2 regions of the Bacillus arachidis genome follow, and region 2 is predicted to be linked to the other one. Evidence: riboswitches for the same ligand, from Rfam matches in the RefSeq annotation. Region 2 holds a riboswitch; the other holds the start of a gene.
The links. Region 2 has a riboswitch for thiamine pyrophosphate ahead of thiC (phosphomethylpyrimidine synthase ThiC). Riboswitches for the same ligand answer to the same signal wherever they lie in the genome.

Region 1: linked by a shared signal. The riboswitch ahead of thiT (energy-coupled thiamine transporter ThiT) and the one ahead of thiC (phosphomethylpyrimidine synthase ThiC) in region 2 are both predicted to bind thiamine pyrophosphate.

Annotation. Positions count from the first base shown of each region.
Region 1 covers NZ_CP127376.1:4,287,550-4,290,980, forward strand. Annotated here, with positions in the region: gene feoB (ferrous iron transport protein B) at 1-1,444, opposite strand, end outside; gene QRY57_RS23725 (FeoA family protein) at 1,441-1,668, opposite strand; TPP riboswitch at 1,860-1,961, shown strand; gene thiT (energy-coupled thiamine transporter ThiT) at 2,057-2,659, shown strand; gene QRY57_RS23735 (sensor histidine kinase) at 2,883-3,431, opposite strand, start outside.
Region 2 covers NZ_CP127376.1:4,614,331-4,617,761, reverse strand. Annotated here, with positions in the region: gene lldP (L-lactate permease) at 1-495, shown strand, start outside; TPP riboswitch at 1,340-1,455, shown strand; gene thiC (phosphomethylpyrimidine synthase ThiC) at 1,789-3,431, shown strand, end outside.

The DNA.
Region 1 (3,431 bases), 330 kb from region 2:
CAAAAATTGATTTTTCTTCTTTTAAAACAGTAAGAGACATTACCTTTGTAACAAGCAAAGCAAGAACAATACCAGCAATATATAAAGAAAATACAACAGTCGCTTGGTTATGAGGGAAAAAGACTCCCGCGAATAATGCATATACCGGTAAACGTGCTGAACAAGACATAAACGGCGTTACTAAAATTGTAAGTAGCCTCTCTTTCTCTTGTTCAATCGTTCTTGCCGCCATAATCCCTGGAACGTTACAACCAAAACCGATAATCATTGGAATAAATGCTTTCCCATTTAAACCAAAGAATTCCATAATACGATCCATCACAACTGCAATACGAGCCATATATCCTGAGTCTTCTAATAACGAAATAAAGAAAAATAATGCAAAGATTTGTGGAACGAATACTAATACAGCACCAACACCGGCAATAATTCCTTCTGTAACGAGCGCTTGAATAAAATCAGAGGCTCCAATAGTTGTTAAACCCGCTGTTACCCAATCGGTGAGTTGACCGCTGAAAAATTCATCCAGCATATCCGATAAAGGTGTTCCAATCCACGTAAACGTAACCTGAAAAATAAAAAACATAACAGCTAAAAAGATTGGAAGTCCTAAAACTTTATGTGTGATTAACTGATCAATTTTTTCTGAAAAAGGAATTTTCCCTTCCTTCTCATGCTGAATCACATTTGTTTTTAACTTTTCAATATACGCTGCACGTGAACGATAAATATGTTGTTCCAGCGTTACATCAATTTCTTCCTCTAATTCTGATCGAATCGCTATAAGTTTTTCATACACCGGCAATTTCTTTACTTCTTGTTCTACTACTTCATTATTGCTTAAAAATTGAAGTGCAAGCCACCTTGGATTCTCATAATTTTCCTTAGTTAAAAACTCCATGATATCTGCAATTCCTGCATCTATTTGTTTACCATATGAAATACTGAAGGGCTTTTGCTCTTTTTGCTTACTCTCATGTAGGGTTGCAAGTAACTCTTTGCAGCCTTTTCCACTTCTCGCAACAACAGGAACAACTGTTACTCCTAATATTTCTGATAACCTGTTCACATCGATAATAATTCCACGCTGCTTTGCTACATCAATCATATTTAAACCGATAGAAACTGGTTTACCAAATTCTAATAGTTGCAATGTTAAATGCATATTGCGCTCAAATTGAGAAGAGTCAACAATATTTAACATATGATGAAATTCTTCTGTTAGTAGAAAATTTGTAACAACACCTTCATCACGAGAAACCGGATTTAAATCATATATACCTGGTAAATCAATTAATGTCCCTTGCTTACCTTTTAACTTACCGACCTTCTTTTCTACTGTTACCCCGCTCCAGTTTCCTACATATTCATAAGAACCTGTTAGCGCATTAAATAATGATGTTTTCCCCGTATTCGGATTCCCTAGCAATGCAACTTTATTCACGCTAATTCCACCTTTATCATTTTCGCGTCACAATGACGAATACTAATTAATTGTCCACGGCACTCTAGCGTACACGGTCCCTTAAACATTGCTTTTTGTTTCATACGAAGTTCACTTCCTTCTGAAAGACCAAACGCAGCTAATCTACGCTTTAATAACTTATCTAACGATTGTATATTTTTTACAAGTACTGTTTCACCTATTTTAATATCTACTAAACTCATAATCTTCCCCCTCGAAGAGAATGATAATTATTTTCATGAAAATTATATCATATTCTATGAATCAAGTACTATAGCTTTCCCTTCATAGTTATTAACATTTTTGCACAATTATATTTAAATAATTGTCATAACAGATTCATTTGCCATTCTCATCCATTTCGATTACACTGAACCTAACAAATAAAGAATCTCGTTATCACAGGGGGAGCCTCGTTGCTGAGAGGGAACAATTCGTTCCGACCCTTAGAACCTGTTAGTTAATGCTAACGTAGGAATTGTGCAAGCGTCGAAATACATATACCTCATCATTTTCTACTTACGTATTTCATATCTCCCTATGGTAAATTATTCTTTTTTTGTGCAACTTAGATTTAGGGGGAATAAGAACATGCGTAACACCAATTTACAAGCGATGATTGAATCTGCAATCCTTGCAGCTTTCGCCTTAATCATCGACATTTTACCAATCTCGATTAAACTTCCAACAGGCGGTTCCATTTCATTTGCTATGATTCCTATTTTTATTATCGCATACCGCTGGGGATTTAAAACAGCTTTCTTCGGTGGCTTAATTTGGGGGCTACTGCAAATTGTATTCGGAGATGCTTATATTTTAACGCCAGTTCAAGCGTTTATTGAGTACTTCGTTGCATTTGCTTTTATCGGTTTTGCTGGATTATTTTATCAACCTATTCAGCAATCAATGGCGAATAATCAAGGTAAGAAAGCAATGGTCTATATTGTTATTGCTACACTCATTGGTAGCTTAGCACGTTATTTCTGTCATTTTATTGCCGGGGTTATCTTTTTTGGGAAATACGCACCGCCTGGACAATCAGCTGTTCTTTATTCATTGATTGTGAACGGTAGTACAATGCTTGGTTCTTTCGCTTTATGTACAGCTTTACTAATGCTTCTATTTACAACAGCTCCACGCTTATTTAAAAGTATTGGTGCACATAATTTGAATTCAAAAAATACGGTTGCCTAAATGGCAATCTTATTTTTTATTTAATGAGTTATATCAATAATAAAAACAATAAATACACATAAGAATATAAATACCATTACACTTAGTAAATTACTATTCATGGCTAATCTACTCCTTGTAAACCTTATTTTTTATATAAATTATACGTGTAGAATATAAAGATAAAGTAAAGATGCTATCAAAATAAAATTAAGAAATAATAAAAAAGTGTAGAATTTCGTTTCTACACTTTTTTATGTAAATAAAAGTAAAACAGTACACCATCTACTGTATTATCTACACCATATTCCACACCATGAAGTTCTAAAATATTTTTAGAAATGGCGAGCCCCAGTCCTGTTCCACCTTTTGAGCGCTGACGAGCTGTATCGATCCGATAAAACCGATCCCAAATCTTATCTAATTGTTCCGCTTCAATATGAGCGCCTTTATTTTCTATACAAATCTTTATTCGATTCAGTTCATCTCTTATAGAAATAATAATATCCTTTTTTTCAGGTGTATAACGGATTGCATTCGTTACAAAATTTATAATTACTTGTTCGATACGATGTTGATTTGCAACAACTTCGATTGGCAAAAGGCATTTATGAACATTCAATTCTTTTTTCGCTATTTCTAATGATAGTTGTTCACATATATGCTCAATAACTCCATCAATATAAAAAATATCCATTTTCATTTTATACGTACCAGACTCAAATTTAGCTAACTCTAGCATATCCAAAATTAACATATCCATCTTATCGACTTCTTTTTCCATTGCCTGAAA
Region 2 (3,431 bases):
AAAATGAGTGCAAAACAGGCTGTAGAAACATTTGCAGAAACATTACAAGAATTAAAGATGCCGATTCTATCTATCGGTTTAGTATTAGGATTCGCATTCATCGCAAACTATTCTGGTTTATCGTCAACACTTGCGTTAGCATTAGCGGGAACAGGTGGATTATTCCCGTTCTTCTCACCATTCCTTGGTTGGCTAGGTGTATTCTTAACAGGATCAGATACATCAGCAAACGCACTATTCTCCAACTTACAAGCGATTACAGCGCAGCAAGTTGGTGTAAAAGAAGTACTGCTTGTTGCGGCAAATACAACAGGTGGTGTAACGGGTAAAATGATTTCTCCGCAATCGATTGCAATCGCGTGTGCAGCAGTAGGACTTGCTGGAAAAGAATCTGATTTATTCCGCTTTACAGTAAAACATAGTCTATTCTTTGTAGTGATTGTTGGGATTATGACATATGTACAAGCCTACTATTTAACGTGGATGATACCGTAAGCTTTTAGGTGGGTATAAGCCGTCAACTTAACACAAACAAGCCAGGTGCTGAAAGCACCTGGCTTGTTTCATAACCTTAACTAAATGGTTACGCTGAGAGACTATTCATCCTCGGATGAACACTCTCCCAAGTTTATTAACTCCCCTATAAATAAGTATGCTGATAAAAAGAATAAAATTTAAAAAGAATTCGTCGCCCGCGTCCTCATCTTTCCAGTGAACTTCAAACAGCCAACCGATTCCGTAATTGGCAACAACCCAGATAGAAAATAATGTCCAGAAGTGCATCCAACTGCCCCCAAACAGAGCAGAAAAAAAGGCCATAATTGACGTGCCTCCAAACCAAAAGACAAAAATAATACATATTGCGCAAAATATAAACCTGAAGATAGACCCCAAACACCCCATTATAATTTCACTCCTGATCTAAACTATACTTGATATATGTGCATAAATAATATGACTAATTTTTTATGTGTTTTGACTTTAACTGAATTGTTCTTATAAATAAAATATATAAAAATAGTAATTTTTAGAAAATTATAACACGAAACCGTATTATAATCCGTGTAATAAGTAGAAATCTCTATTAATTGTAGACGGATGATATGATTTTATTTGAACATGAATAAGTTTTGGCTCCCACCTCAAAATTTAGCGGAAACAAAGAAGCTAGGTGATAGATCAACTGCCCATAAGAGCCCGATTGGTGAGGGCTAATAATCATTGGTTCTATCAGGTATATCGATTAGCAGACAAAAAAACGATAGATAAAAATTGCAACTCATGCCTTTGCATTTTTCTGATTATCGTGTATGATGGGAAAGTATTGAAAATTAAATCAGTGATAAACTAGGGGTGCCTAAGTGATGCTTAGGCTGAGAGAGAAGCGCGATAACTTCTTAACCCTTTGGACCTGATCTGGCTCGTACCAGCGTAGGGAAGTTAACGGCTTTACATAACTATGTCTTTATGAGCCAGGTCCTTGTTTTACTATGGATCTGGCTCTTTTTATTTTGGCATGCGCTGGCCACTAGTTCTTGTCCTTGTCACAAGTAAGGCGAAAGCGGCTCTTTCAGAATGGGAGGGGGATGGAGTTTCAGCCGAAGAGGTGTGTTTTACCTCAGTTGAAGAAACGAAGCCAACGATCATTCTAGCCGCTCAAGCTGGATCTTAAGTAAACCGAAAGCGGCAAAACGTCGCTGAAGTGAGAATCGAGTTGCACAGAAATTGGCTCAAGATTCGGTGCAAGTTAGATTTGCCTGAAATGATAAAGGGGAGGAAACACAAATTATGAAGCAATCTGTTTCAGCTGAACAAATTGAATTGAAGTCGAGTTTACCAGGGAGTAAGAAAGTTTATGTTGATGGGCCGCATGAAGGTATGAAAGTACCAATGCGTGAGATTGAACAAAGTGATACAAACGGTGTACCAAATCCACCAATTCGTGTTTATGATACGAGTGGTCCGTACACAGACCCTAAGTACAAAGTAGAGCTAGAGAAAGGAATTCCATCGCCTCGCCGTCGCTGGATTGTTGAGCGCGGAGAAGTGGAAGAGTATGAAGGACGAGAAATTAAGCCGGAAGATGATGGTGTGAAAGTCGCATCTAATCATACACCTGTGTTCCCGCAAATGGATCGTAAACCACTTCGCGCAAAAAAAGGAGCAAATGTAACGCAAATGCACTATGCTCGTAAGGGGATCATCACATCTGAGATGGAATATGTTGCGATTCGTGAAGGGGTAGAGCCTGAATTTGTACGTAAAGAGATTGCAGAAGGACGCGCTATTTTACCAGCAAACATTAACCACCCAGAAGCAGAACCGATGATTATTGGCCGCAATTTCCATGTGAAGGTAAATGCGAATATCGGAAACTCTGCTGTCTCTTCTTCCATTGCAGAAGAAGTAGAGAAGATGACATGGGCAACTCGCTGGGGCGCAGATACCATTATGGATTTATCAACAGGGAAAAACATTCATACAACTCGTGAATGGATTATCCGTAACGCTCCTGTACCGGTTGGAACAGTACCAATTTATCAAGCGCTAGAAAAAGTAAATGGAATTGCTGAAGATTTAACGTGGGAAGTATATCGTGATACGTTAATTGAACAAGCGGAGCAAGGTGTGGATTACTTTACAATTCATGCAGGTGTGCTGCTTCGTTACATTCCAATCACTGCAAAACGTACGACAGGAATTGTTTCACGCGGTGGGTCCATTATGGCGCAGTGGTGTTTATTCCATCATAAAGAAAACTTCTTATACACTCATTTTGAAGAGATTTGTGAAATTATGAAACAATATGATGTTTCTTTCTCTTTAGGAGATGGATTACGTCCAGGTTCGATTGCAGATGCAAATGATGAGGCGCAATTTTCTGAGCTTGAAACGCTTGGTGAGTTAACAAAAATTGCTTGGAAGCATGATGTTCAAGTTATGATTGAAGGGCCAGGTCATGTACCGATGCACTTAATTAAAGAAAACATGGATAAAGAGCTTGAGATTTGCCAAGGTGCACCGTTCTATACACTCGGACCTTTAACAACGGATATTGCACCTGGTTATGACCATATTACATCTGCGATTGGTGCAGCAATGATTGGTTGGTTTGGCACAGCAATGCTTTGCTATGTGACACCGAAAGAGCATTTAGGTTTGCCGAACAGAGATGATGTTCGTGAAGGGGTTATTACGTATAAAATTGCGGCGCATGCGGCTGACCTTGCGAAAGGACACAAAACAGCGCAGCAGCGTGATGATGCACTTTCAAAAGCTCGTTTTGAATTCCGCTGGCGCGATCAATTTAACTTATCTTTAGATCCCGAACGCGCAATGGATTTTCACGATGAAACATTACCAGCAGAAGGGGCAAAAACAGCTCATTTCTGTTCGATGTGTGGTCCGAAGTTCTGTAGTATGAGAATTTC